Regions from separate parts of the Bacillus sp. MN7755 genome, predicted to be linked through region 2. Evidence: riboswitches for the same ligand, from Rfam matches in the RefSeq annotation. Region 2 holds a riboswitch; each other region holds the start of a gene.
What was found. Region 2 has a riboswitch for S-adenosylmethionine ahead of ACYVEC_RS11210 (ABC transporter permease). Riboswitches for the same ligand answer to the same signal wherever they lie in the genome.

Region 1 (6,079 bases), on a different contig from region 2:
CTTCCCGCTTTCTATAACAGCTTGCTTTGCTAAACTCGCTGCCTTCTCATTTAATTCCTCGTCTAAATGAGACAACGCATAATCACTTAATACAATATTTGTCGCCCCAAATGTATTTGTTTCAATAATATCCGCTCCGGCTTCAATATAAGCTTTATGAATCTTTAAAATAACATCTGGTCTTGTTTCTACTAAATATTCATTACAGCCTTCGTACTCTTCACCTCCGAAATCTTCCGCTGTTAAGTCCTCTTGCTGAATCATTGTTCCCATTGCACCATCTAATATTAAAATGTTATTTTGTAATTTCTCTTCTATACATTTCATCAATTAATACCTTCTTTCACTTCTTGCTTTTCTCTCACATATTTAACAAGGTGTTCTGTAATTTCATATTTGAGAAATGGTGTAATAAGATAAATGCCGTTAAAATATTTCATCGCCGCATCGATCAATTCTTGTGAAATATGAATCCCTTCCTCAATTGCTGCCTCTTTCGTTTCATGCCCATCCATTCTCTCTCTTATTTCTTCAGGAAGTGTAATACCCGGCACCTCAAAATGAAGAAAATCTGCATTCCGTTTACTTATTAATGGCATAATCCCAATAAAAATAGGTTGTTCCAAATGCTTTGTTGCTTCATACACTTCTTCAATTAACGCGATATCATAAATCGGCTGAGTTAAGAAGTATTCCGCTCCAGCATCTATTTTCCGTTCCATTCGCTTAACCGCTGCTTTTAAATGTCTTACATGCGGATTAAACGCACCTCCCACTGAAAACCTTGTTGCTGGGCCTATTGATTTCCCTAAAATAGAGCGCCCATCATTCATTTCTTTAATCATTTTAATGAGCTCAATAGAGGACAAATCATATACAGAAGTGGCACCTGGAAAATCACCGACGCGTGCTGGATCACCTGTTAAAGCTAACACTTCTTCCATACCTAATGCTGATAAGCCTAGTAAATGAGATTGTAGCCCGATGACGTTATGGTCTCTACACGTTAAATGCGTCAATACGGGAATATCATGCTTCGTTAATAATGCTCCCATTGCCATATTCGAAACGCGAGGCGATGCTAATGAATTATCTGCTAGAGTAATAGCGTCCGCCCCAGCTCTTTTCAATGCTCTCGCCCCTTCAAAAAACCGCTGTGTATCTAACGTTTTCGGTGGATCTAATTCCACTACTACTGTCGTTTGTTTTTTTGCTTTCTCCGCTAAAGTGACATGAGCTTTCGAACGTTTCTCGTGTGTATGAACTACTTTCGGTCTTTGAATCGTATCCTTTTCTATTACAGGCGTAACATTTAGAGTAGCCCGTTTCATACTTTCAATATGTTCTGGAGTCGTACCACAACAACCGCCCAATAACCGAATACCTTGCTCAATAAATTTCGGTGTCATCGCTTCGAAATAAGCCGGACTTCCCTCATATACGTAACGTCCCTCCACATAATTTGGAAGACCTGCATTTGGATATGCTGACAAGTAACCATTTTGCGGAATCGATATCATTTTAAAAGCTTCCGTCATATGAAGTGGCCCTAGTTGGCAGTTCAATCCAACGACATTTGCACCGTAATCTAAAAGCTGTTTTAAGATTTCATTTACATCATTTCCATTTTGAGTCGTACCTGCCTCATGTAACGCTAATTGAGCTACAATTGGGATATTCGTTTGTTTTCGTAGCACCTGAACAGCATGAAGTAATTCAAACTCATCATAAAAAGTCTCTAATAGTAGTCCATCAACCTGTTCTTCTAGTAAAGCACTTGCCTGCTCAAGTAGCATAAATTCTCTTTCCATATCAGTAGTTGTAACGGCTCCAATATGTTTCATACCGCCAATTGTTCCTAAAATTGCATTTCTATCTGTCACAGATGCTTTCGCCAGTTTTACTGCCGCTCTATTAATTTCAGTAACTTGATTTTCTAAACCATACATACGTAATTTCGCTTCATTTGCTCCGTACGTATTTGTTTGAATCACATCTGCCCCAGCAGCTACATATTGCTTATGAATCGATATAATTAAATCTGGATCGGATATATTTAATTCTTCAAAACTACTTTGCAAACCATGTGAATGTAATAACGTCCCAACCGCACCATCACCTATTACAATTCCTTTTGATAATAAATCTAGTAATTTCACAAATCTCCCTCATTTCTATCAATATAAAAACCCCCTCTTCACTTTGAAGAGGGGGACATAATTGTTCCTCCTCTTATTATGCAAAACATTCGTTTTGCAGGTATTAGCACCGTTTCAAACATTTCGTTTGAAGGTTGCCGGGTTTCACAGGGCCTTTCCCTCCACCGCTCTTAATAAGAGTTTGTCTTTATTATTTTATTTATGTAGCTAAAAGGAAATGCGTTCCCCTTTTAACAATGTTTGTTAATTTTTCAATAAATTTAGCACGCACAAATGCAAAAGTCAATGACAGTTGCGGAAAAATAAAAATTATTTAAAATAAAGTTGCAATTCAATTATCTTTTGTTGTAAAGTTAAAAACATAATAAAATTTCATACGAACATTCTTATCTAGAGAGGTAGAGGGACTGGCCCTATGACGCCTCAGCAACCATTAACATTTGTTAATAAGGTGCTAATTCCAGCAAATTGTGAAAGATTTGACAGATGAGAAGAAGACTCTATTCAAACCGAAAGCCTTCTTCTTAGAAGGCTTTTTTTATTTTACATTCACTTAATTGTTAATTTAAAAAGGAGGAATTTTCACATGTCAACAATTGAAACAAAACTAGCACAAATCGGAAATCGTAGCGAAACTACAACAGGAACGGTTAACCCACCTGTTTATTTCTCAACCGCTTATCGTCATGAAGGAATTGGTAAATCTACTGGTTTTGACTATTCACGAACTGGTAATCCAACTCGCGGCCTTTTAGAACAGGCAATTGCAGATTTAGAATACGGCGAACAAGGTTATGCCTGTAGTTCAGGGATGGCAGCTGTTCTCCTCGTCCTCTCCCTATTCCGCTCCGGAGACGAACTTATTGTATCTGAAGATTTATACGGGGGCACTTATCGATTATTTTCTGAGCACGAAAAAAAGTGGAACGTTCGATGTAGATACGTAAATACACAATCTATTAAACAAATTGAGCAAGCTATCACCACTGAAACGAAAGCTATTTTCATAGAAACTCCGACAAATCCATTAATGCAAGTTACTGATATTGCCGCTGTCGCAACTGTAGCGAAAAGACACGGACTACTTCTTATTGTAGATAACACATTCTACACGCCTTATATACAGCAGCCATTAACAGAAGGTGCCGACATTGTACTTCATAGTGCAACGAAATATTTAGGAGGACATAACGATGTACTAAGCGGACTTGTCGTTGCAAAAGGAAAGGAACTTTGTGAGGAAATCGCTCATTATCATAATGCCTCTGGTGCGGTCTTAAGCCCATTTGACTCATGGCTATTAATTCGTGGTATGAAAACGTTAGCTCTTCGCATGAGACAACATGAAGAAAATGCAAAAGCAGTTGTTGCTTATTTAAATGATGAGGACGGGGTGACAGATGTATTTTATCCTGGAAGAGGCGGCATGATTTCATTTCGTCTTAAAAATGAAACATGGATTAATCCATTCTTACAATCCTTATCCTTAATTACATTTGCTGAAAGTCTCGGTGGTGTTGAAAGTTTGATGACATATCCAGCAACACAAACACACGCTGATATTCCTGAAGAAATCAGAACAGCAAACGGTGTATGTAATCGTCTTCTTCGATTTTCCGTTGGCATTGAAAATAGTAACGATTTAATTCAAGACTTACAGCATGCCATTAAACTTGTAAAAGAAGGTGTAAGAATATGAGTTATTCTATAGATACACTTTTACTACACAACCAATATAAACATGACCCACAAACAGGATCTGTTAACGTTCCCATCTATAACACATCAACATTCCATCAGTTTGATGTAGATACGTTCGGGAAATATGACTATAGCAGGTCTGGTAATCCAACTCGTGAAGCTCTTGAAGACATCATTGCATTATTAGAGGGCGGAACAAAAGGATTCGCATTTGCATCAGGCATTGCAGCAATTTCTACTGCATTCCTCCTTCTTTCACAAGGTGATCACGTACTCATTTCAGAAGACGTATATGGAGGCACTCACCGAATGATAACTGAAGTACTCTCCCGTTACGGTGTCTCACATACATTTGTTGATATGACTAATTTAGAAGAAATAAAGCACAACATTAAACAAAATACAAAGCTCTTTTATGTAGAAACACCTTCTAACCCGCTTTTAAAGGTGACAGATATTCGCGCTGTTTCTAAGCTTGCAAAATTTATTGGCGCTCTTACCTTTGTTGATAATACATTTTTGACACCACTATTCCAGAAACCGCTTGAACTTGGAGCAGATGTCGTTCTTCATAGTGCTACAAAATTCATTGCTGGTCATAGTGATGTTACTGCCGGATTAGCGGTCGTAAAAGATGCCGAACTTGCTCAAAAACTTGGATTTTTACAAAATGCATTCGGCGCTATTTTAGGACCTCAAGATTGTTCTCTCGTACTTCGCGGTCTAAAAACATTGCATGTACGCCTTGAGCATTCAGCTGCAAACGCCAATAAAATTGCACATTATTTACAAGAACACGCTAAAGTTCAAAACGTCTATTATCCTGGCTTACAAACACATCTTGGATTTGATATTCAACAATCTCAAGCTACATCAGCCGGAGCTGTCCTATCTTTCACTTTACAATCAGAAGATGCACTCCGCCAATTTTTATCAAAAGTAAAATTACCTGTCTTTGCAGTTAGTTTAGGGGCTGTCGAATCAATTCTTTCCTACCCAGCTAAAATGTCACATGCAGCATTGTCGCAAGAAGCTCGTGATGAAAGAGGGATTTCTAATTCATTACTTCGTTTATCTGTTGGCCTTGAAAATGTTGATGATTTAATATCCGATTTTGAAAATGCCCTTTCTTATGTAGAAGAGCCTGTAAATGCATAGAGAGAAAAGAAGATATGAAATTAAATTTTCATATCTTCTTTTTATGTTTTCGAGTATACTTTTTACTTTTCGTATAGTTCATAAAAAACGATAGGGCACCATCTATTTCCAAGTAATAAATTAATTGATATATTAAGAAATAAAAGGGGCAAAAATAATGGATACTTGTGCAGATGTTTTAATCGTTATCGATTTACAAAATGGAGTATGTTATAGCGAAGAACATTTATTCGATCTACAAAATTTACTTACAAAAGTAAATAAAAGAATTTCTTCATACAGAAAATCAAACAAACCAATCATTTTCGTTCAACATTGTGATGATGATTTAGTACCTGAAAGAGAACTTTGGGCTATTCATGCTGATCTAGATGTTCAAGAACAAGATTTTTTTGTGAGAAAAACACATGCAAATTCATTTTATAAAACTAACTTAAAAGAAATTTTAGACCAATTATCTGTACAGCATATTGAATTTTGTGGCGCCCAAACAGAGTACTGCATGGATGCTACAATTAAATTTGCTCATGGACTTGGATACGAAAACTTCATGGTACAGAAAGCCACCTCTACGCTAAATAATCCATTTATGTCCGCAAAAGAGACAATTGATTTTTATGAAAATATATGGAACCACAGATTTTTAAAATTGATGAAAGAAGAAATCAAGAATACATAACTAATGTCTTGGTAATTCTAAGATTTATCAGCTATACTCAAACATTTTATTATCACTATAAAGAAGCTGATTACATTCAGCTTCTTTTCTTTTTAACCTGTTTTATATTCTAGATATTACATTATAATTCCTTTATCTTATTATTTTAAAAATTTTGTATATTCATTTGAAAGAATAAGAAAATCATGGTAAGATTGTGTTACAAATATATCTATATCTTTCAATTTTTAAAACGCATCGAAATTTTCACCCAAAAATGTCATTTTACAAAACCGTGCTAAATCATCTACTTTATTTACATCAGGGTCTCTTTTCTTACAATTTCTTTACTTTAGGACTTTTTTTCTGCAACAACTGTTTTCTTTTCTTTAATTTTTTGGTA
Region 2 (6,079 bases):
ATTTAGAACGTGTTGTACGAAAAGCAGAACCAAATTTAATCTTTAAAGGGAAACCGAAATTCGAAGTTGATGATAAAGGGAAACCGTATTATACAATGACGTATGGTGAATTTATTTCAGGAAGATCTGGATTTGAGGTAGAGGGCGTTGTAGTAGTAGATGCACAAACAGGTGAAGTGAAAAGATACGATAAAGGAAAGGCGCCTAAATTTGTTGATGGCGTATTAAATCACGAGACCGCATCTACATTAAATACGTATTTTGGTAAATATATTCACGGATTTTGGAATACAAAATTCTCGCAAACTGATATGAAGATCCCGACTGAGTGGGGAACGAAAGAAGGAGTTACACCAATCTTCGGTAAGGATGGAACTCTATATTACTTTACTGATTTCACCTCTCCGAAAGAAGGAGTAGATTCTGCGTTAGGTTACTCGCTTATTGATGCGCGTACAGGTAAGTTGTATTACTATAACGGAAAAGAAGTAAAGGGAATTATGGATGGTTCAGCTGCTTCGGAAGTAGTGGATAACTCCTTTAAGAGAGAAAAGTGGCATGGGACAATGCCGGTTATTTATAACGTGTATGGCAAACCTTCTTGGATTGTACCAGTTATTGATGACGGAGGATTAGTACGTGCTCATACGGTTATCTATGCTTCTAATGCGAAAATATTTGCAACAGGTTCGACGCAAAAAGAAGCGCTTGAGAATTATAAAAATGCGCTGAGCGGAAGTGGAGATTCATTTAGACCGACTTCAAGTGGTAAAGAGGCACAAAAAGAAGGCGTTGTACAACGTGTATATAAAGAAAAATCAGGTGAAAATACAATTGTTTATGTACTGTTAGAGAACGAACAAAAAGTATTTATGATACCTGCGAAAAAGTTCCCATATGCTATGTTTACAGAAGTGGGAGATCAAATTCAAATCACATATTTAGATACAGGAGAGGCGATGTCTTCAGTATCTAAATTTACAAATAGTAATTTGAACAAGTAAAGCGATAGAGATTCTATCGCTTTTTTTTTTACAGAATTAAACAGGAAAATGCACTATACTTGACGTATGTTTATGTTGTAACTATAATTGTTACGATTTAGTATGTGTAGGAAAGGGTGAATGGAAAAAGTGAATGAGGTTAATCAGGAAATATATAAGCCTGTAAAGACAAACAGGTTATGGATGATTCTTGTACTAGGGACACTTACGGCAATTGGGCCGTTATCTATTGATATGTATTTGCCTTCGTTACCGAAATTAACGGATGATTTACAAACAGGTGCATCCCTTGCACAGCTTACATTGACAGCTTGTTTGCTGGGGCTTTCAGTAGGACAATTATTTATTGGTTCAATTAGTGATATTTACGGAAGGCGCAAACCTCTTATTATTGCTCTTATTGTTTATGTTGCATCTTCATTACTTTGTGCTGTTGCGCCATCTATTTGGACTTTAGTGTTATTGCGCTTCTTACAAGGAGCTTCAGGATCAGCCGGGATTGTTATATCACGTGCAATGGTACGTGATATGTACTCAGGTTTTGAAATGACGAAGTTCTTCTCACTGCTCATGTTAGTAAATGGAGCAGCACCTATTTTGGCGCCGATTATTGGGGGGCAATTATTGCAGTTCACAACATGGCGCGGTGTATTCATCGTTCTTGGAGCAATTAGTGTATTCATGTTAATATCAGCTACTTTCGTATTACGTGAAACATTACCTCCTGAAGAAAGAGAAACAGGCGGTTTGTCAGGGACATTGGCGACATATGGGAAACTCCTAAAAGATCGTTTGTTTATGGGATATGCATTGTCACAAGGATTAGTAACAGCGGCAATGTTTGCTTACATTTCGGGATCACCATTTGTATTGCAAAATATATACGGAGCATCACCACAGCAATTTAGTTTATTCTTTGCGATTAACGGTATCGGTATTATTATTGCTAGTCAGGTAACGGGTCGTTTAGCGGGGAAAGTGAATGAGAAGACATTATTTGTTGCTGGTATTATTATTGCAGCTGTTGGTGGCTTATCTTTACTACTGACAATCGTACTGGGAATAGGTTTAATTGGTGTTTTATGTTCATTATTCCTTGTTGTATCAAGTGTCGGGGTTGTATCAACAACGGGGTTCTCGTTAGCGATGAGAAATCAGAAACAAGCTGCAGGAACAGCATCAGCTTTATTAGGTTTATTACAGTTCATTTCAGGAGCACTTGTTGCGCCGTTAGTAGGTATTGGTGGAAGCAATACTGCATTACCGATGGGGATTGTGATAGCTCTTTGTGAAATTGGTGCTGTGTTATGTTATCTCTTTATGGCCAGAAGAAGTGAGAAGCAGTTTGAACTGCAACAAAGACAAAATTTAGAGGCTTAACAAAAAAGAACTGATTCAAAGGGAATATTTGAATCAGTTCTTTTTTTCATTTCTTTGAAATACCTCATACATATTATTCATGATCGTATCATATAAAACAGCAAGTTTATCCCACACCCAGCGATTACTATCGACTTCTTTTTCACCGCAGTCGATAATATCGGTGTGATCGGTAATTTTATACGCTTTTTTAACGATAATAGGAGCAATCTTCGGTATGCGTGGGATTTCTTTTAAGATATCTGCAAAGTTTCCAATGTAGATGTGACCGATGATTTCGATTGTTAATGATTTATCCGATATATTTAGCACAGTATAAAATTGATTTGTATGTTGTTGTTTTAAATATTGGGCTAACTTAAATGGAGCATGCTTCTTTTTTAATACGCGGCGAAGGCTCTCTGTATTTTCAATATGAAGTGACTTTTCGCGAATGAGGACACGAATATCTTCTCCCATAAAAGGCATTGTTTTGTACATAGATGATTCTCCTTAAAAACTTACATATGCTTGCTTTATGCATATGTAAGTCTAGCATGGTTTGTTCTTTATGTGTGCTTACAGTTTTGTAAGGTGAGGTAGTAAAGCAGTGCAAAAGTTATTTGTATAAAGTGACGATACTGTGACAAACATGTTGGTATATATATTACGATGTCGTCTTAAGTGTAAAAAGTAGGGTGTTCTCGGTATAATAACAAGTGGAGATAAAAGAAACTATAATGAGTAGTAGCTGTAGATAAAAGGAGAATTCGAGATGAAGAAGGTTTTGGGTATTGCTGTAATGGGAAGTATGATCCTTCTAGCAGGATGTAATGGAAGTAAAGATACGAAAGAACCGAAAGAAAAGGTAGAGCAGTCTACTGAGCAAACGGAAGAGATGAAAGAATACCGTGCAGTACATGAAAAATATGATTTGAAAATGAATAAAGAAATTAATAAAGCACTGCAGTTATTTGAAGTTGCAAAAGAAAAGGGCGGTAAGGAAATAACAAATGCTGCATATAAAGAAGATGTGCAGAAGGTAACAACGAGCATGTTAGAAGATATTGATCATATACGTAAAGAAATTCGTGTTCCGAAGTCGAAAGAGCAAGAACATGAGGTATATATTGGTTTCTTGAATGAATCGGAACAAGCGATGAAAAAATTACAGAAGCTGGCTAAAGAAGAAGATTCATCGTTGATTCGTGATATAGAAATTAATTTTGCAACAGCATCGACATACTATAAACGTTTTCAAGCAGAAACGAAAAAATAACCTTGCCTGTGCAAGGTTATTTTTTCTTCTTACCATCGCCGTCTTCATCCTCGGATACTAATATCTTCTGTTCTTCGTGAAATTCGGAAATAGTTTGCCCGGTAATATTATCGAAAGGGGTATAAAAAAAGGTGATACTTTTCTTTTTGATGAAGAGTTTGTAGAAGCCGATGATGACAAGTATAACGATTGTTAATGGTAATCCTATAGTAGCTAGAAGTAAGGGGTCCATCTTATAACTCCTTTCATATCATTTTTTTTATTATAAGCGAAATAAGACATAGATAAATAAAAGTGTTAAAAACTGATTTTTCTAAATATATCCAATTTGATTGACTTTTCATTTTTTCAGAATTATAATTCGAAATATACAATTTGAACCAAATAATAATATAGTAATTTACTTATCCAGAGAGGTAGAGGGACTGGCCCTATGACACCTCAGCAGCGGGTTCTGTAATAGGAACACCGTGCTAATTCCAGCAAGCAAGTCTTGAAAGATAAGTGATGGGCCTTTGTTTATTAAGCCTTGATCTTATTTTTTAAGATCAAGGCTTTTTGTATTCTAAAAAGAGAAAAGGGAGTAATTGAAAAAGTACGTTCATAAAACAAAGTAAATATATGTGTTTAGGAGGTTATTAGAGTGTATGTAATTAAAAAATTATCGGTTATGGTGTTCACACTATGGGTTATTACGACAGTGACATTTCTAATTATGCATATTATTCCGGGAGATCCATTTTCATCAGATGCAAAAATCTTTCCTGAAGAAGTGATCCAAAACATGAGAGCGAAGTATCATCTTGATGAACCGTTATGGAATCAATATGTTGCTTATTTAGACGGTGTAGTTCATTTTGATTTTGGTGAATCCGTTCAGTCGACAGGACAAGGTGTATCAGAAATTATAACGACAGGATTTGGTCCATCAGCAATTATCGGTCTACAAGCACTTATTATTTCATTGTTAGTCGGAATTGCTGCAGGTACATTTGCTGCCCTGTATCATGGCAAAGTAATTGATTATAGTGTGAGCTTACTTGCAATTCTCGGTATTTCTATTCCAAGTTTTATTTTAGCACCACTATTCATACAAGTATTTGCTATCCAATTTGAATTATTACCAGTGGCTTCTTGGGGAACATTCGAACATACAATATTACCGTCTTTCGCATTGGCACTAGGACCAATTGCAGTGATTACAAGATTTGTTCGTTCTAATATGATTGAAGTTTTGCAGAGTGATTATATTAAGCTGGCGAGAGCGAAAGGTATACCAATTAAAAAAATCATTATAAGGCACGCTCTTCGGAATGCAATTGTTCCGGTACTTACATTTGTTGGACCATTAATGGCTGGACTGTTAACAGGGACTTTCGTTATTGAAAAAATATTTTCCATTCCTGGTTTAGGAAAATATTTCGTAGATAGTATTTTTAATCGAGATTATCCGGTAATTATGGGAACAACCATTTTCTATAGTGCGCTATTGATTGTATGTATTTTTATTACAGATATCATTCATCGTATTGTTGATCCGCGCATTCGTTCTATTACGTAAGGAGGGGGGAATATTTAAATGGGAGCTTATGAAATTAATAAACAGTTATTAACGAATGAAGAGAAAAAAGAATTAACGATAAATAAAGATCAGCAAACGATTAGCCGAAAAAAGGAAGTACTGCGTAAGTTTGTATCGAATCCAATCGCAGTTTTAGGGTCAGTGACGTTATTACTAATTATTGCATTCTCTCTTATTGGTGAAAGTTTAACGCCATTTACTGCGAGTGAGCAAGTAAAAGAGGCAACAAACTTACCGCCTAGTAGTGAACATTGGTTCGGAACAGATGATTTAGGTAGAGACATATGGGCACGTACATGGGCTGGCGGGAAAATTTCGCTAACAGTTGGATTGATAGCAGCAGTTCTTGATATAGGGCTAGGTGTACTGATCGGTGGATTTAGTGGATATGTGAGAGGGCGCAATCGCCTTGGAACGTTAATTGATGAGTGGATTATAAGAGGGATTGAAGTATTATATGGTATCCCATATTTGTTAATTGTTATTTTACTATTAATCGTTATGAAACCAGGTCTTTTTACCATCATTATCGCACTTGCATTAACAGGGTGGATTGGAATGGCTCGTCTCATTCGAGCTCAAGTCTTGTCTTTAAAACAAAGAGAGTTTGTTATTGCAGCGGAGCGACTAGGTACATCGCATATGAAAATTATATATGGACATTTAATTCCGAACTTAACAGGCATTATTATCGTGAATTTGTCATTTACAATTCCAGCAGCTATTTTCTCAGAATCATTTTTAAGTTTTATTGGCCTTGGAGTGCAATCACCAGCAGCGAGTTGGGGAACGATGACGAACGATGCACTTGGGACATTACTAAGCGGGGAATGGTGGCAGCTATTCTTCCCGGCA
Region 3 (6,079 bases), on a different contig from region 2:
AAAAATGGTCATTAAAGAGGCCCAGCGTAGCTTTACTTATTTAAACTTATACGATTATAACGTAGATGCCATTATGGTTAACCGCGTCATTCCTAACACTGTCACCGATCCTTATTTCCAAGCATGGAAAGATACCCAAAAGAAATATAAAACATTAATTCAAGATAGTTTTAATCCACTTCCTATTTACGAAGCTCCAATGTTTGAACAAGAAGTTGTTGGTTTGCCCATGTTAGAGCGTGTAGGAGATGCTCTATTTAAAACTGATCATTGTCCTACTGAAGTGAAATTTAACGGCCGCACACAATATGTAAAAAAAGATGGCGATGAGTATATTTTCGTTCTGTCCATTCCCTTCTCAAACAAAAGTGAGCTAGTATTAAATCAAAAAGGTGATGAGCTTATCATTCGAGCTGGTTCTGTTAAACGGAACATCACATTACCAAAAATATTAACGCACCTTTCTATTCAAGGGGCTAAGTTTGAAGATGATGTACTAAACATTCGATTTGGAGGTGTAGTGCATGCGTGAGGAACTACTAAGGAAGGTAATTCGTACAAAAATAAAAGTCGGTATGCATATATTAGAAGAGTTACCCGCCCCAATCCAACAATCAGCTAAGCAAATGCTAAATATTTTACAAGAGGAGCTAGCTGCTTATCCGCAAGAACAAGAGCATCCTGAAGATAATTTAAAAAGTATTATAATTGAATGAACATCTCTGGATAGAGGGCCTTTCTAGGCTTTCTATCTCCATATTGGAGTGATGTAAGTTGTCGAAAAAAAATTCCACTATTATGCTTTGGACTATTCCCTTATTATTTTTTATTCATAACCTTGAAGAATCTTTCCAAATGCCACAATATCTTGCTAATCAATTTTCAATTACTTTTATAACTAACCAGCAATTTTTCATTGCGATTTCTGTATTGACTCTCTTTGTCTTACTTATCGTCTTTCTATACCAACTGAACTTCTTGTCTTCTATATACTGGATTATTTTTATACAAGGGGCTATCTTCTTCAACTCTATTCAACATATTATTTTGTTTTTTATTTATCGTTCTTATAATCCTGGCGTAATATCTGCAGTTTTCATTGCTATTTTTTCTATTTCCTTTTTTTCATCCCAAAAATACTTAATTCATAAAAAGCAATTCGTAATTACACTCATTTTCAGCTTATTTTCTTATCCCATTATAATTTGGATTACCTTACTACTCGCTAGCTACTTTCAGTAACAAAAAAAAGACCCGGAAAACTCCTGGTCCATTACTCTACTTAACAAACGTTGGATTCTACGTTATACAGAATTGGAAGGTACAGAATTAGGGTTTGTTTGTTAAGTAGATTATATGTTGAACGAACTAACAGCGGAGGGGTTCCTTCTGTTAGTTCATTCAACCCAATGATTATTTTACAATTTTTTCAATCTCATCAAGTGAAAGATCTACTGAAATGGAACCATCATTTGTTTCTTTCTTAATTGCATCTGTTACTTCTTTTGAATGATATAGTTCAATTACTTTTTTCAGTGTTGGATCATCCTTATCTTTCGTACGAGCTGCGAAAATATTAATATATGGCTTCGCATTTTCATTCTTTGGATCTTCTAAGAAAATTGGATCCTTCGCTGGGTCTAATCCAGCTTGACCAGCAACACCGTTATTAATAACTGAAGCTGCTACATCTTTTAATACACGAGGTGTTTGCTGTGCGATAACCGGTGTGATTTTTAACTTCTTCGGATTTTCAGCGATACCACTTGGATCTCCAAATAAGCCAAAGTCTTTCTTAAGCTTTAATAATCCGGCTGCATCAAGAAGTTTTAATGCACGGGCTTGGTTCGTTGGATCATTTGGAATCGCAATTTCTGAACCATCTGGAATTTCGTTTGCCTTCTTATGTTTCTCAGAGTATAAGCCCATCGGTGCAATTTGCGTTGTACCAACAGCTGTAATATCTAACTTATGCTCTTTTTTAAATTGCTCTAAGAAAGCAACGTGCTGGAATGAGTTTAATTCAATATCTCCATCAGCTAACGCTTTATTTGGCGTTGTGTAATCAGAGAACTCAACCAGTTTAATTTTAATTCCTTCTTTTTCAGCTTTTTTCTTTAAAATTTCCCAAGCGTCTCCATCCGTTCCAGTTACACCGACGCGAACTACTTTTTCTTTCGCTCCTGCCCCCGTGTCTCCACTTGAGCAGCCGCTTAATGCTGAAACACCTACAATCGCTGATAATGCAAATGCTAAAATTTTCTTCATTTTCTTTTCCCCTCTTCCTTTTTATGATCTGCGTAAAAAGACTTTCGCAAAGTAGTTTCCTAAGTTTTGAGCTACCTGTACGAGAATAATAAGTAAAACGACCGTTACGAACATAACTGATGTATCAAAACGTTGATAACCATATGTCATCGCTAAGTCACCAAGACCGCCACCACCGACAAGTCCAGCAACTGCAGAGAATTCAATTAAACCAACTGTCATAAACGTAACACCTAAAATCAATGGCGCTAACGCTTCTGGCACAAGAATTTCAAAAACAATTCTAAATGGTGAAGCACCCATTGCTTGAGCTGCTTCAATAACTCCCTTTGGAACTGAAACAAGATTTGTTTCAACCATTCGAGCAATACCAATCGAAGCCACTAACGTCATTGGGAAAATTGCTGCTGCTGTTCCAATCGTCGTTCCGATAACACTTCTTGTTAGTGGGCTTAAAGCTACTAAGAAGATGATGAATGGAACCGGACGAATTGTATTAATAATGATATTAAGAATAGAAAAGACCCATTTATTTTCTAAAAAGTTTCCTTTTCTCGTTACATATAATAGTAAACCTAGGGGTATACCAAGAATTGTAGCAAATATAAGGGTTACGATTACCATTAAGAGGGTATCTCCCGTCGCATCTACTATGCGAGGCCAAAATATACTCCAATCAACTCGCATGAGCTTCTACCTCCTTCAGCTGCACTTGCAGTCTTAGATGTTGTAATGCTTTTTGAATCTCCCTCTGTTCACCTTGCAATTCTACAAGAAGATTTCCAAATAGCACATTTTGAAGTTCAATAATATTTCCGTACAGTACGTTTACATCGACGTTATAGTTTTTCGCGATATACGATAGTACTGGTTGACCTGTCTCCTCACCAGTAAATGTTAGACGATAAATCTGACCACCATTTTGAATTTTCGCTAGAACACTTTCTGGTAAATGATCATTAATAACAGAACGTACAAAGTTTTGAGTCGTTTTTGTTTTTGGTTGTGTGAACACGTCAAACAATTTTCCTTCTTCAATTACTTTTCCTTTTTCCATCACAGCTACACGGTGACAAATTTCTTTCACAACATGCATTTCATGTGTAATAAGAAGAATTGTTAAATTATATTCTCGATTTACTTTTTTTAATAGGTTTAATATCTCTGTTGTTGTTTCTGGATCTAAAGCTGATGTTGCCTCATCACATATAAGAATATCTGGTGATGTTGCAAGTGCTCTAGCAATACCTACACGCTGCTTTTGTCCGCCTGATAGCTGCTCTGGGTAATTGTTTGCCTTATCTTCTAACCCTACAAACTTCAACAGTTCATTTACTCTTTCTTTTATCTCATTCTTTGGTACTTTCGCTAACTTTAATGGATAAGCAATATTCCCAAACACTGTTCTTGAATTAAATAAATTAAAGCTTTGAAAAATCATCCCGATTCTTTGTCTTAGCTTCCGTAATTCTTTCGTCGATAATGATGTAATATCTTTATTATCTATTGAAATCGTTCCTGCCGTTGGTCTCTCTAACATGTTTACTAGACGTAATAACGTACTCTTTCCAGCTCCACTAAAACCGATAATGCCAAAAATTTCACCTTTCTCAACGGATAACGTTACATCCTCCACCGCATGAACAGATTGCTCACCTGATTCATACACTTTACTTACATTGTTAAAAGAAATCATTTTTTCCCCTCCTATTTGCTGTAAAAACTTGAAGTAGAGCTTTCGAGGTAAAATAAAAAGTGCTCTCCTTCTTATCAACCATAAAGATAAGAAGGAGAGCACTTATATGTACTCGGTCACATCTTCTCATCTTCCAAGCCTTTCATAGACTTGCTGGAGTTAGCACGGTATTAAAAAACCCGTTGCTGAGGTATCGTAGGGCCAGTCCCTCCACCTCTCTGGATAAGAATGTATCGATTTAATTGTCGTTTAATTAATTCTCATTATAGAACTCAGAATAATAAGAGTCAATACATTTTTTAGAAAAATATTAATTATCCCTTTATTAAAATTTTCAGATGAAATTTCATAATAAAATAGTAACCTTTAAAGTTATGTAAAATTCTCCTCCTGCATATTTTTTAAAAGGATAATCTTCTCTACTAATTGAATACCATTATTTGAATATGAAATCGGAGGAAGATAAATATATGAAAACAGCTCTTTTACTCGTTGATATTCAAAATGATTATTTTCCACACGGAAAGATGGAATTGCGTAATCCAGTAGAAGCAAGCGCATATGCCCGTCAGCTACTACAACTCTTTAGAAAGAAAAATGAACCTATTTTTCATATCCAACATGTAGCAATAAAAGATGATGCTACTTTTTTCCTGCCCAATACAGAAGGTGTGCATATTCATGAAAGCGTACGTCCACTTAGAGAAGAAACCGTTATACTCAAACATTACCCAAATAGTTTCCGCGAAACTGATCTTCTAGAACAATTACAACGTTTAGACATTGAGCACGTCGTCATATGCGGGATGATGACTCATATGTGTATTGACGCTACCGTAAGAGCTGCTTTTGATTTCGGCTTTCAATGTACTGTTATACATGATGCTTGCGCTACAAAAGATCTTTCTTTTAAGAATGCTACTATACCAGCCGTTTATATTCATAACACAATTTTGGCTAGTTTAAATGGAGTATATGCAAATGTAATGAGTACAGAGGAGTTTTTAGCCACAAAAAAACACTCTCTTCAGTGAGCAAAACCGAAAAGAGTGTTTCTTGTCAAACCATAGATTTTCTTTCAAATTGTATTATACAGGAAATTTTCAAAATGAATACTAAAAAATATGACTAATAAGTCAACTTTTCTCGTTGTTTTATTTCTATTTACATGTTTATCCCGATATTAATAGGGTTTAGCAAGTTTCACTTACCAAATAGTAATATATGGTAGATCTAATTCGAATTCAAATTAACTACTTTCCCCTATTATTTATCTGTTTGTTTCTGTTTCTTTTTCAAATACTCCGCACGCAATTTTTCAATTTGCTGCTTTTTATCAAATTTGGCAGGCGTCTGCTTTTCATGAAACTTTGCGACAGCTACCTGGCCTTTGTAATCTAATTGATATTTTCCCATTTTGTTCACCTACTTCTCTTTTCTTTAAAGACAACCTATTCAACAAATATAAATATACCTTATTTTACTGAATTAAACCTTATTACTTTATTAGTTTTTCTACCGATATCTATCTTAATACACATATAGAAAGTTTTTCAAAAAAAAGAGATCTTCGCAAACTGCGAAGATCTCTTCTACTATTTCTTATAAAGTTTCAGAAGTAGTTTTTGCTTGCATGTGAAGTGCTAAGTAGTCAGGGCCACCAGCTTTAGAGTCTGTACCAGACATGTTAAAGCCACCGAATGGTTGGTAACCTACGATTGCACCAGTACATCCACGGTTGAAGTATAAGTTACCTACGTGGAAGTCTTCACGTGCTTTTTCAATATGGTCACGGTTGTTAGTAACAACAGCACCTGTTAAACCGTATTCTGTATTGTTTGCAATTGCAAGTGCATGATCAAAGTCTTTTGCTTTACAGAATGCTACTACTGGTCCGAAGATTTCTTCTTTCATTAAGCGAGCATCTTCTGCAACGTCAGCAACGATTGTTGGTTGGATAAACCAGCCTTTAGAATCGTCTCCTTCGCCACCAGCTAAGATTCTACCTTCTTCTTTACCAATTGCAACATAGCTCATTACTTTATCGAATGCAGATTGGTCATTAACAGGACCCATGTTTGTACCTAATACAGCTGGGTTAGCAACTGTTAATTC

Region 1: it holds a riboswitch for S-adenosylmethionine, as region 2 does, so the genes downstream of both, ACYVEC_RS26205 (bifunctional homocysteine S-methyltransferase/methylenetetrahydrofolate reductase) here and ACYVEC_RS11210 (ABC transporter permease) in region 2, are expected to answer to the same signal.
Region 3: it holds a riboswitch for S-adenosylmethionine, as region 2 does, so the genes downstream of both, ACYVEC_RS04115 (methionine ABC transporter ATP-binding protein) here and ACYVEC_RS11210 (ABC transporter permease) in region 2, are expected to answer to the same signal.

Annotation. Positions count from the first base shown of each region.
Region 1 covers NZ_BTRL01000026.1:156,849-162,927, reverse strand. The annotation lists gene metH (methionine synthase) at 1-327, opposite strand, end outside; gene ACYVEC_RS26205 (bifunctional homocysteine S-methyltransferase/methylenetetrahydrofolate reductase) at 327-2,159, opposite strand; SAM riboswitch class I at 2,230-2,339, opposite strand; SAM riboswitch class I at 2,543-2,652, shown strand; gene metI (cystathionine gamma-synthase/O-acetylhomoserine thiolyase) at 2,746-3,858, shown strand; gene metC (cystathionine beta-lyase) at 3,855-5,018, shown strand; gene ACYVEC_RS26190 (cysteine hydrolase family protein) at 5,176-5,697, shown strand.
Region 2 covers NZ_BTRL01000009.1:22,778-28,856, forward strand. The annotation lists gene ACYVEC_RS11185 (DUF3981 domain-containing protein) at 1-1,004, shown strand, start outside; gene ACYVEC_RS11190 (multidrug effflux MFS transporter) at 1,125-2,384, shown strand; gene ACYVEC_RS11195 (hypothetical protein) at 2,418-2,864, opposite strand; gene ACYVEC_RS11200 (hypothetical protein) at 3,139-3,642, shown strand; gene ACYVEC_RS11205 (DUF3951 domain-containing protein) at 3,659-3,874, opposite strand; SAM riboswitch class I at 4,044-4,149, shown strand; gene ACYVEC_RS11210 (ABC transporter permease) at 4,286-5,203, shown strand; gene ACYVEC_RS11215 (ABC transporter permease) at 5,222-6,079, shown strand, end outside.
Region 3 covers NZ_BTRL01000005.1:178,354-184,432, forward strand. The annotation lists gene ACYVEC_RS04090 (ArsA family ATPase) at 1-532, shown strand, start outside; gene ACYVEC_RS04095 (DUF3926 domain-containing protein) at 525-716, shown strand; gene ACYVEC_RS04100 (HXXEE domain-containing protein) at 775-1,242, shown strand; gene ACYVEC_RS04105 (MetQ/NlpA family ABC transporter substrate-binding protein) at 1,414-2,268, opposite strand; gene ACYVEC_RS04110 (methionine ABC transporter permease) at 2,290-2,955, opposite strand; gene ACYVEC_RS04115 (methionine ABC transporter ATP-binding protein) at 2,945-3,964, opposite strand; SAM riboswitch class I at 4,088-4,193, opposite strand; gene ACYVEC_RS04120 (cysteine hydrolase family protein) at 4,435-4,998, shown strand; gene ACYVEC_RS04125 (hypothetical protein) at 5,231-5,380, opposite strand; gene pruA (L-glutamate gamma-semialdehyde dehydrogenase) at 5,567-6,079, opposite strand, start outside.